One region of the Bacillus cereus group sp. Bce041 genome, then DNA from elsewhere that is predicted to be linked to it. Evidence: riboswitches for the same ligand, from Rfam matches in the RefSeq annotation. Region 1 holds a riboswitch; the other holds the start of a gene.

Region 1 (14,301 bases):
AACGGCTGAATAATACTTCTATAATGAGAATGTAATGTAACAAGCCTTACTTCAGGTTGCCACACCTTCCATTTCTCTTCAAATTTCTTTTCCTCTTCTCTGTCAAAAGCAACATATACAGCGATAACTTGATCTGCAGAAAGAGATTTCGCATAGTTCAATGAATTTTCTACTACATGCGTCATACCTGCTACAGGAACGACAATTACATTCCCCTCAATTGGAATAAGAGGTTCACAAGTTTTTAAACTTAATTGATCACCCACTGCATCATAATGCTTCTTAATTCGATGAAACAAGAAGATAATAGCAGGTAAGAAAATAAGAATCGACCAAACTTGTGCAAATTTAGTTAAAAAGAACATGCTCATTACGATAAAACTAATAACTGCACCAATTAAATTAACCGTTAATTTTAAAACCCATCCTTCAGGTTTTTCGCGAAGCCACTTTAATACCATCCCTGTTTGAGAAAGTGTAAATGGAATAAATACCCCTACTGCATATAACGGAATTAAATGTTCTGTTTGTCCTTGGAAAGCTACAATTAAAATAATCGAAGCAACTCCAAGTATTATAATACCGTTTGAGTAACCTAGACGGTCTCCTCTAATCGTAAACATTCTCGGTATGAATTTATCTTTTGCGAGGTTAACCGCTAATAAAGGAAATGCAGAATAGCCTGTATTAGCTGCGAGAATTAATATTAAAGCTGTTGTACCTTGTATGAAATAGTACATGAAATTACGTCCAAATGTTTGTTCAGCAATTTGAGAAACAACTGTTACTTCTTTACTCGGCGTCACTCCGTAATAATAAGCTAAAAATACAATTCCTGAAAATAACACAGCAAGTAATGCACCCATTGCAAGCAATGTTTTTGCAGCATTGTTTGGCGCAGGATCTTTAAAGTTCGGAATTGCGTTTGAAATTGCTTCAACACCTGTTAAAGCAGAACTACCTGATGCAAATGCTCTTAACAGTAAAAACAAACTAATACCCGCAACCGGCGTTCCGATCGGCGTGTGTAAAGTTGGTGAAACGTGACCAGTCAAAATATTATATATGCCTACACCAATTAATATAAATAGGGCTAAAACAAATAAATAAACAGGATATGCTAAAACAGAAGCTGATTCCGTTACTCCTCTTAAATTTAAGATCGTAATAAATATAACAAATATAATCGCAATGATTACATTATGTGCATGTAAACTAGGAAAAGCAGATGTTAGCGCATCTGTACCCGCAGATACACTTACCGCAACAGTTAAAATATAGTCGACTAATAAAGATCCTCCAGCAATTAAGCCTGGATTCATCCCTAAATTTTCTTTTGATACAACATACGCTCCCCCGCCATGCGGATAAGCAAAAATAATTTGACGATAAGATAAAATAAGGGCTGTCAATAATACTAATACCCCAACAGCGATCGGAATGGAATACCAATAAGCGATCGCTCCCACACCTGCTAAAGCAATTAAAATTTGTTCTGGACCGTAAGCAACTGATGACAATGCGTCAGAAGATAAAATAGCTAAAGCTTTCGTTTTATTAAGCTTTTGTTCTCCAAGCTCTGTTGATTTTAACGGTCTTCCAATTAAAAATCTTTTAATAGATGAAACCAATGCTGTCCACTCTCCAATAATTTTGTACGAACTTTTCTGCTTGTTACAGCCAGTAAACGATTTCTTCAGAAAACAAAAAATGTCTACAAGCCATAGCGAAATAGACTTGTAGACATTATTTTTTTTGTCGCACAAGCTCCACCTTCCTTCTCAATATAACGCTTACGAGGTTAGCTGTCGGATTCGGGCCTATGAGTAGCCCTACCTTTTTCAAGGATTCACCCCATCGGATTATGTACTAATCCGTAAAAACGGGTCCCCCGTACCATGCGGTTTCAGCGATTTAGAAAATTGAAACTGTGGATTATAATACTCCTTTATTTTCAAAAAGTAAACAAAAATTTTTAATAAGAAAAAAATTAAAATGATTGCGCATAATCCGCTGAGAAATATACATAATGAATATTAAAAATCCGCAAAGGAGACCCATATGTCTAAAGAAAAGAAGCCTATTTTTTCCGATTCATATTTAGATGCAGTAGCAAATGAAATTAATCAGTTATATGGTAAACGTGAACAGGAAATAAATTTGACAGATAGAACGAAAAGAAATAAATAATTTGTCATACAAAAAAATAAAAAAGATAGCAATACACTTATATATTGCTATCTTTTTTATTTTTTCATACATCTAATTCTATTACAGATTTGTTAAAGGTCATCTCTTCATACACCTTTAAATTTTGATATATAGATTCTAATAATGGTGCCGCTATAGAAAATTTCTCTGCTACATCCAGTAAATATCCTTGCAAGTGCTTCCCTTCAATAAACGAACCCTTTTCCATATCACGTTGCATTGATGACTTCATATCATACGAAATTTTATCAATCGTTTTCATATGTTCCTGGGCAATATTAGCCTTTACTGGAGCTCCTAATACTCTCATGATTTGTACAGATTCCTCAAACACATTACGGATAAAATCACGGCCGCCTTCACTTTCACGGATTGGTCCAATTGGTGCACGCATTAACGTTGTCACACCTGACATTACAGTAATAAATAAATATTTATGCCACATATCTTGCGTAATATTTTCACTTAAAACAAAACTAGATTTCGTACCTGAAAATGCTTTAGAAATATGCTTTACTCTCTCTGAATTTTGAGACTTAATTTCTCCAAACACAAGTCTGTTGGCAGCGCTGGTTTGTACAATTTCTCCTTGATCGTTTAACGTCGTCTCGATAAAGCATAAACCGCCAATTACTTTTTCTTCGCCGAATTCTTTTTGTAATAGCGATAAATGAGCGATACCATTTAACAATGGAATGATTACAGTATTTTCGCCAACAAACGGCTTCAAATCTTGAATTGCCTCGTTTAAGTGATACGCTTTTGTTGAAAATAAAATAACATCAAATGGAGAAGTTCGCTCTTCTTTCGTTATTAATTTCGGTCGGAAGGAAAAATCCCCGTTAACACTTCGGATTACAAGTCCTCTTTCCTCTAATTGTTTTTTCCGTTTACTACGAACAAGAAACGTGACATCTTCTCCCTTCTCGACTAATCTGCCACCAAAAAATCCTCCGACTCCACCAGCGCCTAATACTAAAATCCGCATACAGCATCCCCCTTTTCAAAATACAATTTTATAACTTTTAGTATACATAACATTATACATGTTCCCTGCTAAATAAGCTGAATTTTCACTCTCAATTGAGTATAAAAGAGTGGTTATTTTCAAATAAATTTGGGCATGTTGTTTCTATAGCATATATGGAAAGGACACAATGTAGATGGAGGCAATACAATCAATTGAGGAAAAAGGTGTAGCAACAGCTATATTTCAATTTATATTCCCGTTTTCGTTTAAAGCTGGATATGAACAAGAGATGTTCCCTTTCTTACAAAAAAACGATTTTCGTCCTTTTCGGCTCGATCATCTCGATGATGAAAATACATATTATGGGGAGTTTAAAGTTTCACATCAAAATATGGAAGCATACTATCTTTCATTTACAAATAAAATTCTCTTTCCTCACTCAGAGCATCAAAAGGGCTTGCAACGTTATTCAAAGGACCTTAACTTAACTGGACATTTAACAACAAACCTTATTTCAATTCCATTCAAGATACACTCTATTGATGTCACACTTTGTCCTTATGAACTTGGCTTCTTAACAATTCGAACAGAAGTAAACACTGCTCCAAACATGACTTTATCTGAAGCAATCGAATTCGCTGCTCGCTTCCGTGTACTTGAAACTAAAAATGATACAAATGAGACTATTTGTATTGAATGTAACGGAAAAAAGTATTCCCAAGTTGAAAAATTCATTTTTGGTTATTTATTTCATGGTGTAACTGATTTCTTTGAAAAGAAGAGATTAAGAAGTTCATACTTTCAAACCTTCCCTTTCTTCGAAGACCAAAGAATGTACGTCCAAACTTTATTGTCACTAAAAGAAGGTATGGAGCTTAATGAAGTGGATGTTTATCGTACTTCTAGTCTTTCCGGATTAACAAGTGATGGTAAGCCATATGTGAGCGCAAATAACCTTCCTTACATTCATGACTATTTAAAAAAACACGCTTACCAGAGATGGACTCCAAATCGTTATTTCATAATGGAAGAACATATTTTTACATGTGTAACAAATGAAGGAGAACGTAAAATCGCTAAACTTGCTAGTCAAATGTACGGAGAATTTTATTACGCTTTATTATTAAACCTATTCCATAAAATTGTTTTATTAAAAATGGCTAACGCCTATGCTGAGCTAAACATTGAACAAGATACTAATGAAATAGAGAAATTAATTTATTCGATCAATTCGTTCACTGCTAATTATTTTTCTTTAGAATTAGTATCCCAATCACAAAGTGAAGATATTTTCTTTCGTTTAAGAAAACTTTTTAATATTGAGGTTCTATACTCGAACGCGAAACAAAATCTTGATAGTTTGTTTAAATATCAAGAAAATGTCGCCTCTAAAAAAGATAGCCTCTTATTATTAATTTTAACGCTCTACTCTGTAGTGGGCCAAATGTTAGGGTTTACTATGATTGACCTTTTCAGAAACACCGATTCAAACAAAATATCGTCACCTCTTGAATTTTTCGCTCTATTAATTGCGATTAGCGGCATTGTCATTTCACTTATTTTAGGAGCCCAAAGTTTATACCAATGGGGTCTACAGCATAAACGAAGAAAAGCTTGGGTAAAACAAACTGTACTTTCTGCCGTTAAAGAGAAAGAAGATAAAAATTAAAAAAGGTTATTTTCAAATTCTTGGCGCGCTGCATTAAGTGAAATTTTTATGAGCGATTTTCCGATTATATCGGCGCAACTCGAAATATATCAGCGATTTTTTTAATATATCGACTTACCGACAAATGACAGGACCGGATAATAAAAAAAGGGTGCTCCAAAATAAAACTTGGAGTACCCCTTTTATTATACGAATTCAGTTTACTTCCCTGCTTCGATTTGCTCTAATGCAGCAGCTACTTGCTCTTCCGTTAATTCATGTTGTATTACGTAGCGGTTACGTGGACTTACACGACATTCATGAGAACATGCACGTAAATATTTCGCTTCGTTTTCTTCAGAACATAAAATTTTCTTATTACATTCTGGATTTGAACAGTTTACATAGCGCTCACAAGGTTCACCTGTAAAGTGGTCTTTACCAACGATAACATGTTCTTTTTGGTTTACTGGTACAGCAATACGCTCATCGAACACGTAACATTGTCCATCCCAAAGCTCACCTTGTACCTCTGGGTCTTTTCCGTACGTTACAATTCCGCCGTGAAGCTGACTTACATCTTCATAGCCTTCACGAACTAACCAACCAGAAAACTTCTCACAACGAATTCCGCCTGTACAATAAGTTAAAATCTTTTTACCTTCAAGTACTTCTTTATTTTCACGAATCCAATCTGGTAATTCACGGAATGATTCGATATCAGGTTTAATCGCACCTTTGAAGTGACCTAAATCAAACTCATAATCATTTCGTGCATCAATGATAACTGTATCTTCTTGTTTCATTGCTTCATAAAAATCTTTTGGCTCTAAATACTTCCCAGTTATTTCGTGTGGGTTAATGTCATCTTCTAGACGAAGTGTAACTAACTCTGGACGAGGACGCACGTGCATTTTCTTGAATGCATGACCATCAGCTTCATCTATTTTAAATACGATACCGTCAAAACGTGGATCATTGTTCATTGCTTCCATGTATTTCTCTGTTTGTTCTACAGTTCCAGAACAAGTTCCGTTAATACCTTCTTTCGCTACAAGAATTCTTCCTTTTAATTCAAGTGAATTACAAAATTCTAAATGCTCTGCCGCGAATTCTTCTGGGTTTTCAATTGTTGTGTACATGTAATATAGTAATACTCTGTATGGTTTTGTAGTTGCCAATGTATTTCTACCACCTATCTAATTTTTAAAATCATGTATAAGTTAACGTTCATATCAAAACATATATAATAAGAAAATGAATCCCATTTTCTTTTCTTTATACTATTTTCTATCAGTTAACAAAAATAAAAAACAAGATTACACATCAAAACACTATGGTTATGTTGTAATCCCAATATATTATATATCATACAAATGCAATTCCATCAATTAATATGCTGGATTATCGGCTTTATGTTCACATAAATTTCAAAATTGACCCTTTAATTTATTATGTTTCCCCACGTCATCACACCATAAACTCCCAATTTATTTTACGTTATCACACCATCCATTGCATAAAGGCATATAATTTGCATTAAGGAAACTTTCGTGTTCAAATGAAATTATCATATAACATATCTAAATGTATTGAAATAATGAGTAAGAATAAATACAATAATTTCATCAAGTTAACATTTTAAAGGGGAAAACTACTATGAATAAAGATATAACAAAAGATGAACATCTCCCTTCTGAAAGTACAACCGTACAATCAGCTCACTTAGCTTTAAGTGGAGAAACAAAAGGCTGGAAAAGACTGTTACCATTTTTAGGACCCGCTTTTATAGCGTCCGTTGCTTATATTGATCCTGGCAACTTTGCTACAAATATCGCAGCTGGTTCACAATATGGATATTTACTATTATGGGTTATACTCGCCTCTAACTTAATGGCTGTATTAATCCAAACTTTATCAGCTAAATTAGGAATTGCTACAGGAAACAATTTACCCGAAATAGCTCGTGAAAACTTTCCAAAGCCTGTGTCTATCGGTTTATGGATACAAGGTGAACTAGTTATTATGGCTACAGATTTAGCGGAATTTATTGGAGCTGCATTGGGGCTTTACTTACTATTTGGAATCCCGATGCTACCTGCCGCTTTAATTACAGCAGCCGGATCATTTATTATCCTTGAATTTCAACGTAGAGGATTTCGTCCACTAGAAGCTATTATTACAGGAATGATTTTCATTGTAGTAATTGCTTTTGGGATTCAAGTTTTTTATGCAAAACCAGAATTAAGTCCCCTTCTTTCAGGACTATTTATTCCAAAATTCCAAGGTGTAGACAGTATATTACTTGCAGCAGGGATTTTAGGTGCGACAGTTATGCCGCATGCAATATACTTGCATTCTGCATTAACACAACGCCGTGTGGTCGGAACAACTGACGAACAAAAGAAAAAGATTTTTCGTTTCGAATTTATCGATATTATTATTGCAATGGTTATTGCTGGAGCAATTAATGCAAGTATGTTAATTGTTGCTGCTGCACTATTCTTTAAAAACGGCTTGCACGTTGAAGATTTAGATGTTGCTTACACTCAATTTACCAACTTAGTAGGTCCTGTATCAGCTGCTTTGTTTGGAATTGGGCTCTTATCAGCAGGACTATCTAGCTCTTCTGTCGGTACAATGTCGGGTGATATTATTATGCAAGGTTTCATTCGCATGCATATTCCGTTATACTTACGCCGATTTATTACAATGATTCCACCATTAGTTATTATCGCTTTAGGTGTAAATCCAACTTACGCTCTAGTCATGAGCCAAGTCGTCTTATCATTCGGTATTGCATTTGCACTAGTGCCACTTATTATGTTTACAAGTAACAAAAAGATTATGGGTGCACTCGTTAACCACCGTATAACAACATTTATCGCTTGGATAATTGCAGCACTCGTTATCGTTTTAAATATCTTCTTACTGTATCAAACATTTGTAGGGTAATGAAAAAAGGGTATTCCAATTTTAATTTGGAGTACCCTTTTTGGATGAAATGATTTTCTTCTAGTTACCACTTGTGTATGTCCCTCTTTCCGGCATCATGACACCATTTTCAGTTCGAAAGTAAAGTGGCAATCCTTCCGCAAAAAACATACTTACCTTGGACGGATCTTGCCTTTGATGATGAATATGTAAATGCGGCTCACTTGAACTTCCTGAGTTACCGACTTGAGCAAGAAATTCTCCTTCATTTACATGTTGTCCTTCTCTCACATTAATTGATCCTTTCTTTAAATGGGCAAGAATTAAAAATGTGCCCGTTTCATCTAGTCGTAAATAAATATGATTCCCAGCCATTGACTGAAAATTATCCGATCCCGGAACTAAATCTTGTTCATTATTATTAATTGATACAACCGTCCCAGAAGCTGGTGCCATTACTTTCGCTCCATATATTCCGTAATCCTCTAACTTACTACTTTTCACTTCAGCAGGTGGAATGAGAATATCATATGCCCACCTTTCATTTGGTTTTATAACGTGATAGTTCATTTCTAACCGATCACCACCCCAACCTATTAATGCTCGCTCATTCAAAGGAAAACGAACTACTGCTTTAGGACTCATAGATTGTATATCTGCTGGATAAGCAATTCTACCTATATTAGCAAACCAACCGACAGGCCAAGCTCCAATGATAGAAAACAGAATGATTAAAAATAGCGTTCTATCTATCCGCTTTCTAAAAATGCCTTTCCAAAAAAATATTATTACTGATCCTACCAAGAGGAAAACTGAAATAAAACTAAAAGCCTGTATACTCCACCAAACAAAAACTGATGTAACACCATTAGCTACATAAACTAAGATCCAACTTATAATTAAAAAAGAAACTATAATTACTAATAAAAATGCCTTCCACATGTCGCGTCCCTACTCTCATATCCTTTTTCTCAATGATACAAAGTAAAAATTACGACATATAAAAGAAATACTTACGACTTTCTTACTTTTTTATACTGCGGTAATTTCACAGTAAAAACTGTTTCTTTATCGTTACTACGTACAGTGATATCCCCTTGATGGAGATCGGCTATACTTTTTGAAATTGCAAGTCCTATTCCTTTCCCGCCCGTATGAGAACTACGTGATTTTTCACTACGATAAAATTTCTCAAAAACGTAAGGAAGGTCCTCTTTCGGAATGCATTGTCCAAAATTTTTAATTTCTACTTCAACATTCATTGTTTTATTGGAAATTTCAATTGCAATTTCCTTTCCATCTTTTCCATACATAATACTATTACCTATTACATTTTCAAATAGTCTCACTATAAGTGCTACATCAACTTCTACATGCAGCACTTCATCACTTTTAATATAAAAGCTCATATTAGCATCATCTAATTGTGGTACAAAGTCAATCATGATTTGTTCAATTAATGCTTTCATATCTACTTCATCTTTATGTAATTCAATCTCTCTATAATTTATTTGACAGTATTCTAATAAATCATCTATTTGATGTTTTAATTCATAACTTTTTCGCTTTAATATACTTACATACTGTTCACATTCCTCTCCATTCGAATGAAGTTTATTTCCTAACAGGTCCGCATAACCGATTAAAGATGTTACTGGCGTTCGTAAATCATGAGAAATATTACTAATCATTTCATTTTTCATTTCCTGTGATTTTTTTTCATTCTCGATAGACTCTTTTAAGCTTTTCGCCATTCTATTAACATTTGCCGCTAGTTCACCAATCTCGTCATTTTTCAAAATAGGTATATGTATTTCAAAATTACCGTCACTTATTTCCTTCAGGTTCTTGTTAATTTGAGACAACCTTTTCATCAGTGTTTTTGTCATACATGCAAAGTATGTTGTAGTAAAAATCAAAAAAACTATAAAATATAAAAATGAATATTTTTCCTCTAAAACATTAACCTGACTATATATATTTCCAACTAAAATTTGAAACACTATTATACTTACAGTCGCTAACAAGATGCTACATATGAATGCGATAAAAAACTTAGCTCTAATGCCTTGTAATGATTTAATCTTCAATTTTATATCCGACTCCCCAAACATTTTGAATAAACTTCGGTTCTTTTGGATTCTCTTCAATTTTATTTCTCAATCTTGCAATATGAACCATTACTGTATTATTACTTTCATAGGCTCTTTCGTTCCAAACGCTCTCATATATTTCTTCAATTGTGAACACACGATTCCTTGCAGCTGCCATTAAGTGTAAAATATCATATTCAGTTTTCGTAAGATTGATTCTTTCTCCATATAACATTACTGTTCTCGACACTTCATCTATTTCTAAACCTCTAATATTTATTTTCTTTTCCATTACTTGGGGAGCATTTTGATTGAAATATGTATACCTTCTTAATTGAGCTTTCACTCTTGCGATAAATTCAATTGTACTGAACGGCTTCACAATATAATCATCTGCCCCAGTACTAAATCCAATTACCTTATCTACATCCGATGATTTCGCGCTTAAAAACATAATTGGTAAACTATGTTTCTCTCTAATCCTTCTACAAAGTTCTATACCATCCATTTGAGGCATCATAATATCCAAAATAGCAAGTTGAATACTGTTATTATTTATTATTTCTAAAGCCTCTTCTCCGTTATGAGCACTAAAAACTTTAAAACCTTCTTGTTTTAAATTCACATTAATAAATTGAATAATATCTTTATCGTCATCTACAATTAATATCGAATTTTTTTCCATTTCCAAACCTCTTTTTTGAAATATATTCCACATCTAAGTTTATCATAAATCAAATCTACCCTTACACCTTGAATAATCTTTATTTTCAGATTAAATTATATAATAACAAATACATTCTATTTTCATGTGAAAAGGAGCGAAAATATGTTTCCTTTATTAAAAACTGAAAGACTTATTTTAAGAGAACTTACCGAAGAAGATGCACCGCGTATACTACAATGCTTTTCTAATACTAATGTACTGCGCTATTATGGCCAAAAACCGTTACAAGATGTTGATCAAGTGAAACAAATCATTCATAACTTTAAGTTGAGTTACAATGCAAGAAACGGTATAAAATGGGGAATCGAATTAAAAGACAAGAAAGAACTCATCGGTACCATTGGTTTTCACGATTGGTCTTCTGAGCATAAACGAGCCAATATAAGTTATGCCTTTTTGCCTGAACACTGGGGAAAAGGATATGCGACTGAAGCTGTTTCTGAGGTTATATCATACGGTTTCCATACGATTCATTTAAAGCGGATTGGGGCAATTGTATTTCTTGAAAATGAAGCTTCCAATAAAGTGCTATTAAAACTAGGTTTTGAAAAAGAAGGAGTTCTAAAAAATTATATGTATCAAGATGATATCCCATATGATACGAATTTTTACGCTTTATTAAAATCGGTTTAATAGAATTCATGTGTAAAAAACCTTACTTTTAAAAAGTAAGGTTTTTTGTATTTATTCATTAGCAATATAAGCATTCTTATAAGTATAAATACCACCAAATTGATGCTTTTCAATTCCTTTTACATAATCCTTTTGTACATATGCTGAGCCAATATGATAAAGCGGCGCCACCGCAGCATCTTCTAATAATACCTGCTCGGCTTCTCGCAACGCTTTCCATCGATTTTCCGTATCTAGTACAAAATCCGTTTTCGCTTTCTTTATTAATTCATCGTAACGAACATTAGAATAATTCATTTTATTATTCGGATTCCCTGTCGTAAATAACTCTAAATAACTAATTGGGTCTTTATAGTCAGGTCCCCAATTTGCCATAGTTATATCGTAATCACCTATTTGTTCTAACTGTAATTTTTGCTTAAATGGCTGTTGTTTAATTTGTATCGTTAACCCTTGCAAATTCTTCTCTAAATCACCTTTTATATATTCTGCCATACGTATTGCATTATCTTGTTCGAACGTTAAGAACTCTAGGTTTACTTGTTCTACCCCAAGCTCTTTTTTCGCTTCTTCCCAAAGTTTTTTTGCATTTTGCAAATCATATGAGGAAATATCTCCATTTTCTTTTCTAAAATCTTTACCAGTCACTTCATTTACATGACCAACTGGTACAAGTCCACTTGCAGGTTTTGCTCCGTTATTAATAAAGTGAGCAACGAAATCATCTTTATTTAACGCTAATGAAATAGATTGACGCACCTTTTTATTTGCTAACGCGGTATTTTTTTCATTAAAACGAAGCATAGCAATTCCAGGATCACTCGACATATGTAATTCCTTATTCCCTTTATACTTGTCTACAACTTGCGAATTAATAGGTACTCGATCTAAATCTCCAGCTTCATATAAATTTACAGCTGTCATTGTATCCTTTACGATATGAAAGTTTATTTCGTCTAATTTCACTTTCTTTCGATCCCAATATGTAGCATTCTTCTTTAATTGAAACTCTTGTTCATGCTTCCATTTTTCTAATACAAATGGACCGTTATATATGAGATTACTAGGTTCCAATGCATAATTGTTTCCTTGTTCTTTCAAAAATGATTCATGCTGTGGTAAGTATATAGGTAGTGCTAACAACTGTAAAAAATACGGAATTGACTGTTCGAGTTCAACTTCTAACGTATAATTATTTATCGCTTTAACCCCAAGTGCATCAAGAGGCATTGTTCCCTTATTGATCTCTTTCGCATTTTTTACATAAAAGAGCATGGACGCATATTGAGAGGCTGTTTCAGGGTTAATTGCACGTTTCCAAGCAAATGTAAAATCATTTGCTGTTACATTATCCCCATTTGACCATTTTGCATCTTTACGCAAGTCAAATGTATATTTCTTACCATCTTCACTTCTTTTAAACGATTTTGCTATGGCTGGAGTAGGCTGATCTTGATCGTTTAATACATATAACCCTTCAAATATATTCTGCATAATGTGGGCTGATGTACCATCTGTTGTTTTCACAGTGTCCAGAGAAGGAATTTCTTCTGATACTGTTACATTTAACACTTGTTTTTTAACCTCTGTATCACTTTTATTCGCTTTATTATTACAAGCTGTTAATAATAAAGATGTAACAAGTGCCATTACCATTAAATGGCTCTTTTTTCGCTTCATGAGTTGTTCTCCTTAAATATAAAATATTATAAAGCGTAATATATTATAGCAGAAATACTAACAGAAAGATGCGACATTCTTTTGAATATTTATTCGTTCAAGAAAAAAGCTATCCTTTTAAAAGGATAGCTTTTTCAACTGCCACATAATTATCTATCTTTGCAGACCTCGTTTATAACGACGTGCTTCAAATATAATACGCTCTTCATCTAACGTTTTACATTCACCATTCCAAACGACACGTTTTCCGTTAATAATTACATCGCTTATATCTTTACCACTCGCAGCATATACAAGGTGTGATAACACTTCATCTGCTGGTTGTAGATGCGGCTTGTTAGACGGGTCAATCGTAATAAAATCAGCACACTTACCAGCTTCTAGTGACCCGGTTTGTTTCATGCCGATTACTTCAGCAGCTCCTTTTGTCGCAAGTGTAAGAGCTGTTTCAACTGGTAAAGCTGTTGCATCTTGGTGAATACCTTTTTGTAGTAAAGTCGCTATGCGCATTTCTTCAAACATGTCTAAATTATTGTTAGATGCAACACTATCTGTTGCAATTCCTACTTTTATTCCTGCTTCTAGCATCGCTTTTACATTCGCTATACCAGAACCTAGTTTTAAATTACTATTTGGGTTATGTGCTACTCGAACATCATGTTCTGCTAAAAATGCACGCTCATCGTCATTTAATACTACACCGTGTGCAATAACTGTTGGGCGTTTAAACAATCCGCAGCTCGCTGCATATTCTACTGGACGTTTTCCATACTGTGCTTCAATATCACGTACTTCACGCTCTGTTTCAGAAAGATGGATATGAACCATCGTTTGATTCTCTACTGCAATCCGTGCGCACTCTTCTAACAATTCTGTACTACATGTATATGGACTATGTGGTGCAACCATCGTAGTTAACATGCCACTTTCGTTATAGTAACGCTTCACATATTTCTCAGCTTCTTCAATCGCTTTCTTTTCATCGTCTTTCGTTCCGAAGCTAAATAAAGTCCTTGAAACAGCAGCTCGCATCCCGCTCCTTGATACCGTTTCCATAATTGCGTCTTGATCTACTCCAATTGGATTAAACATGTCAGAGAATGATGTTGTACCACTTTTCACCATCTCAAGTAATCCTAATTCCGTACTAGCGACCGCAATTTGGGGAGTAAATTGACTTTCCAGTGGCCAAATTCTCGTCTCAAGCCATGGCTGTAATAACATATCATCTCCAATACCTCTTAGGAGACTCATTACAACGTGTGTATGTGTATTTACAAGCCCTGGTAAAACCCACTTTCCTTTCATGTCAATTACTTCATCTACTTCAAATTCATTAGCGAATTCTCCGCTCTTTACATCTATAATTTGATCATTCTCTACAATGATATATCCATTTTCTATC
Region 2 (5,395 bases), 960 kb from region 1:
GATTAGTATAGGGGAATATCAATCTATGTTTGATTTCTTTTATACTAAGGAGGATGAGGTACATGGAACTAACACTTATTTGTGTTGGAGAAGAAAGTAAGGTAAATAGTTTAAGAGATTTAGTATCATTTCAACATGAGTTAATTATTTTTACAGCAAATGAAGAGATAGCGGCTGAAGTTAGGAATTGTGGGTTTGATTGGACTTATAGCTGCAGTAAGGAGCAGGACTTTACTAGTATTTGTGAGTGTATTAAGAAGGTGATTTTACTAGGGGATGAGCTTCCAATCGTTAGTTTTTTCACAGAACACATTCGCTTTTCTTTTCAAGCACCTATTACTGTTGTTACAAGGAATAAACGATATCCAGCGAGGCTCTATGAAACAATTGGAGCTAAGTTTGTCGTGTTTACAAATTGTGATAATATTTCTTTTTTATTTTTTGAATAGGGCGGGGGAAGAAATGATGAAGGTACTATTACTTGGAGATATAGCAAATCGTTGGGCAGTATCGGTAGAGCGAGTTCAAGAATTGGTTCAGATCGATCCCCTTTTTCCAGGGCCGTATATTATATTACCATCAAAAGATGCTTTGTATTTAGAGGTAGATATTACCGAGTATGAGCAGCTACATGCAGAATTGACACAAGTTTATATTCGCGGGAGAAATTTACGTGCATTTTTACGAGGAGAATAAAGGTTGAATAAAAAAGAGCGAATGCTGAGTGCAACAAGCTATGCACTTCATGTCATTCGCTCTTTTATTTCATATTTAAAAGGTCATTTTTAAGAAAAGAGAAGAGAAATAAAGAAAATAGATGAAATAATAGTAATAATCTTCAATGTAAGCGTTTAAATAAATGTAAATATTATTATTTTCAGTAATTTACTCCTTTACAAGTGAAATATAGAGGAGTATATTTACTCTCATAAATCATTCATAAAATTTCCAAAAAAACCTAAAATCGCTGAGTTCCAGAAATGGAGCGGGGGAACCAATTTTGTGCATCGTCACTTGGGGTGAATCTTTCAGTTTTGAAAGTAGGGCTACTCTTTAGGCCCGAATCCGACAGCTAACCTCGTAAGCGTTTAGAGAGGAGGTTTACTTTTTGTTGTTCATTTTTTGAACACTGAGTAGAGCTCAGTGTTCTTTTTTAATATTTAAATGGTAAATTTTAACAAAAATCAAAGCGAGGGATAGCTATGTTAGATGTTGTAATGGTCGGGATTTTTATTTTATTAGTTGCATCAATGGCAAGTCTTGCAAGTTGGTCAGATAAAGTTGTGAAAGAAGGAAAGCAATCATGATGATTGTCTTATCGGTTATTGTCGCAGCAATTACAGTGTATTTAGTGTATGCATTATTAAATCCAGAGAAGTTTTAATTAGGGGGAATCATTCATTATGATTTGGGTTGCAGTCATTATTACAATGCTCTTGTTTATTTTAGTAGCAAAGCCAACGGGGGTTTATTTAGAAAAAGCTTTTCAAGGTAGCAAAACGCTAGATAAAGTATTTGGGCCTTTTGAAAAACTTATTTTTAAAATTACGGGTGTAAAAGAATACAATCAAACGTGGAAACAGTACGCATTATCATTAGTTTTACTCAACGGATTTATGATTGTTGTTGTATATTTCATTTTCAGATTACAAGGTGTGCTGCCGCTAAATCCAGCGCATATTGAAGGGATGGAGCCTACGCTCGCTTTTAATACAGCGATTAGTTTTATGGCTGATACAAATTTACAGCATTATAGCGGTGAAAATGGTTTATCCTATTTATCACAATTAATCGGGATTACATTTTTAATGTTTGCGGCACCAGCAACGACATTAGCGCTCGTTATGGCTTTTATAAGAGGACTTGCTGGAAAAGAACTTGGTAACTTTTTCGTTGATTTTACGAGAGCGTTAACGAGAGTGTTTCTTCCTATTGCATTTATTGCGGCACTAGTTTTTGTCGCACTTGGCGTACCGCAAACGTTAGATGGGGCGGTTACAGCACAAACGATTGATGGGGCAAAGCAAAGTATATTACGTGGACCTGTTGCATCATTCGTTTCCATAAAGGAACTTGGAAATAACGGCGGTGGATTTTTCGGAGCGAACTCTACGCATCCTTTTGAAAATCCAGGACAAATGAGTAATATTTTGCAAATGATGCTTATGATGTTATTACCAACAGCACTTCCATTTACGTACGGACGAATGGTAGGAAATAAAAAACAAGGTCGCATCCTTTTCGTATCACTTTTTATGGTGTTTTTACTAGGATTTATAACGATTACGACATCTGAACTAAATGGGAATCCGGCATTAAATGGAATGGGTATCGAACATGTACAAGGAAGTACAGAAGGGAAAGAAGTACGATTTGGAACAGTATTTTCTTCACTATACGCAACGGTAACGACAGCTGCTGAAACAGGCGCTGTTAATACGATGCATGATACGTTAACACCAATTGGCGGTTTAGTTCCGCTTGTAAATATGATGTTAAATACTGTGTATGGCGGCGTTGGAGCAGGTTTTGTAAACATTATTATGTATGCAATTATCGCGGTGTTTATATCTGGGTTAATGGTTGGACGGACACCAGAGTTTTTAGGTAAAAAGATTGAAGGTAAGGAAATGAAATTAATCGCGGTCACGATTTTATTTCATCCATTGCTCATTTTAGGATTTTCGGCATTAGCTCTTTCAACAAATTTAGGGACGGATGCTATTTCTCATTCCGGTTTCCACGGTTTGACGCAAGTGGTATATGAATATACATCGTCAGCTGCGAATAACGGATCTGGATTTGAAGGATTAGGAGATAATACACCGTTTTGGAATATTACGACTGGTTTAGTTATGTTTTTAGGACGTTACTTCAGTTTAATTACGATGCTAGCTGTGGCAGCTTCATTGAAAGAAAAAACGGTAGTGCCAGAAACAGTCGGAACGTTCCGTACAGATAATAGTTTATTTGGTGGCATCTTCATCGGAACAATTGTAATTGTCGGTGCATTAACATTCTTCCCAATGTTAGTACTCGGTCCAATTGCAGAATTTCTTACATTGAAGTAATGGAGGGTAAATGATGAGACCGGTAGTAGTAAAAGAAAAACAATTAAATGAGTCCCAAATACATGCTGTAGAAGATGAAGTTAGACAAGCGAAAACGATGGATCGTGATATCGTAACACATGCGATGAAGCAATCCGTTGCGAAATTGAATCCGAAGGTCATGATAAAGAATCCGATTATGTTCGTTGTGGAAATTGGATTTATCATTACGTTCATTTTATCTTTTCTTCCAAGCAGTTCTAGTAGTATACCAGGATGGTTTAATATAACAGTTTCTCTCATTCTATTATTTACAGTTTTATTTGCGAATTTTGCAGAAGCATTAGCAGAAGGTCGTGGTAAAGCGCAAGCCGATTCTTTAAAGCAGTCGAAGAAAGATGTGTTTGCAAATGTAGTAAAAGAAAATGGAGACATTGTCCAAGTTTCAGCAACTGATCTTAGAAAAGGTGACGTTGTTATCGTAAAACAAGGAGAAATGATTCCAAGTGATGGCGAAGTAATCAAAGGATTAGCATCTGTAGATGAATCTGCAATTACAGGTGAATCAGCTCCTGTTATAAAAGAAGCAGGCGGTGATTTTTGTTCCGTAACAGGTGGAACGATGGTCGTAAGTGATGAAATTACAATTGTCATTACGAGTAATCCTGGTGAATCATTTATCGATAAAATGATTTCTTTAGTAGAAGGAGCTGCTCGTCAAAAAACGCCGAATGAGATTGCTTTAAATACAGTATTAACGAGCTTAACTCTTATTTTCTTGATCGTCGTTGTGACGTTGCCGATTTTTACAAATTATTTAGGCTTTCAAATTGATACTGCTGTACTTGTAGCGTTGTTAGTATGTTTAATTCCAACGACAATTGGTGGTTTGCTATCAGCGATTGGTATTGCTGGGATGGACCGGGTAACAAAATTTAACGTGTTAGCGATGTCAGGGAAAGCAGTAGAAGCTGCTGGCGATATTAATACAATTATTTTAGATAAAACAGGTACAATTACTTTTGGGAACCGAATGGCTCATACATTATTACCTGTAGGAAATGAAACGATTGAGCAAGTTGGAAAGTGGGCCGCTATTAGTTCTGTTTTAGATGAAACACCAGAAGGTCGATCTGTTATCGAGTATGTGCAGGGAAAATCTATATCATATAATAGAGAACTTGCAGAACAAGGTGAGTTTGTTCCGTTTAAAGCAGAAACGAGAATGAGTGGTGTTGATTTACAAGACGGAACGAAAGTGAGAAAAGGTGCTGTAGGTGCCGTTATTGAATGGGTTGAGTCACAAGGCGGAACAATTCCGAAAGATGTAAATCAAAAAGCAGACTTAATTTCAAAAGAGGGCGGAACACCACTTGTAGTTGCAGTAGATAATCGTATTTATGGCTTAATTTATTTAAAGGATACAGTAAAACCGGGTATGCGTGATCGTTTTGAACAGTTGCGCCAAATGGGGATTAAAACGGTTATGTGTACAGGTGATAATCCGTTAACAGCAGCAACGATTGCAAAAGAAGCTGGAGTAGATGAATTCGTTGCCGAGTGTAAACCGGAAGATAAAATTGCTGTTATTAAAGCAGAGCAAGATAAAGGGAAACTTGTAGCGATGACAGGTGATGGTACAAATGATGCTCCAGCATTAGCACAGGCGGACGTTGGATTAGCGATGAACAGTGGTACGACAGCAGCGAAAGAAGCGGCGAACATGATTGATCTAGACTCAAATCCAACGAAAATTATTGAGGTTGTAGGAATCGGTAAGCAATTGTTAATGACGCGAGGTGCTTTAACGACGTTTAGTATTGCGAATGATATAGCGAAATATTTTGCAATCATTCCAGCAATGTTTACACTTGCGATTCCGCAAATGGAAGCATTAAACATTATGAAACTAACATCACCACTGTCAGCAATTTTATCAGCATTAATATTTAACGCTGTTATTATTCCATTACTCATTCCGTTAGCGATGAAAGGTATTGCATATAAACCGATGAGTTCTAATGCATTGCTTAGCCGAAACTTACTTATTTATGGGCTTGGCGGAGTTATCGTTCCGTTCATTGGAATTAAGGTAATTGATATGATTGTCGGCTTGTTTATATAAGGAAGAGGGGAAAAAGATGGAGAAGAAACAAAGTATACTATCACCAATTATCCGTATTACTTTTACATTTCTAGTGTTGTGTGGACTTGTATACCCACTTATTGTTACTGGTATTGCACAAGCAGTAATGAAGGATAACGCGGATGGAAGTCTAATATATAATGATAAAAATGAAGTGATTGGTTCTAAATTAATTGGTCAAAACTTCACGGATCCACGT

What was found. A riboswitch is a leader RNA that binds a small molecule or an ion and turns the genes downstream of it on or off. The one in region 1 is predicted to bind cyclic di-AMP.
Positions count from the first base shown of each region.
Region 2: linked by a shared signal. The riboswitch ahead of ACUN13_RS11495 (SipW-dependent-type signal peptide-containing protein) and the one ahead of ACUN13_RS06415 (APC family permease) in region 1 are both predicted to bind cyclic di-AMP.

Region 1 is NZ_JBQXON010000002.1:93,278-107,578, forward strand. Features, by position in the region: gene ACUN13_RS06415 (APC family permease) at 1-1,631, opposite strand, end outside; cyclic di-AMP (ydaO/yuaA leader) riboswitch at 1,776-1,922, opposite strand; gene ACUN13_RS06420 (hypothetical protein) at 2,062-2,190, shown strand; gene panE (2-dehydropantoate 2-reductase) at 2,255-3,199, opposite strand; gene ACUN13_RS06430 (hypothetical protein) at 3,375-4,850, shown strand; gene trhO (oxygen-dependent tRNA uridine(34) hydroxylase TrhO) at 5,051-6,010, opposite strand; gene ACUN13_RS06440 (Nramp family divalent metal transporter) at 6,489-7,784, shown strand; gene ACUN13_RS06445 (M23 family metallopeptidase) at 7,845-8,705, opposite strand; gene ACUN13_RS06450 (HAMP domain-containing sensor histidine kinase) at 8,777-9,877, opposite strand; gene ACUN13_RS06455 (response regulator transcription factor) at 9,843-10,541, opposite strand; gene ACUN13_RS06460 (GNAT family N-acetyltransferase) at 10,686-11,216, shown strand; gene ACUN13_RS06465 (peptide ABC transporter substrate-binding protein) at 11,268-12,896, opposite strand; gene ACUN13_RS06470 (bifunctional S-methyl-5'-thioadenosine deaminase/S-adenosylhomocysteine deaminase) at 13,050-14,301, opposite strand, start outside.
Region 2 is NZ_JBQXON010000002.1:1,057,236-1,062,630, reverse strand. Features, by position in the region: gene ACUN13_RS11505 (hypothetical protein) at 63-449, shown strand; gene ACUN13_RS11500 (hypothetical protein) at 463-696, shown strand; cyclic di-AMP (ydaO/yuaA leader) riboswitch at 956-1,101, shown strand; gene ACUN13_RS11495 (SipW-dependent-type signal peptide-containing protein) at 1,203-1,307, shown strand; gene kdpF (K(+)-transporting ATPase subunit F) at 1,304-1,384, shown strand; gene kdpA (potassium-transporting ATPase subunit KdpA) at 1,404-3,071, shown strand; gene kdpB (potassium-transporting ATPase subunit KdpB) at 3,085-5,175, shown strand; gene kdpC (K(+)-transporting ATPase subunit C) at 5,192-5,395, shown strand, end outside.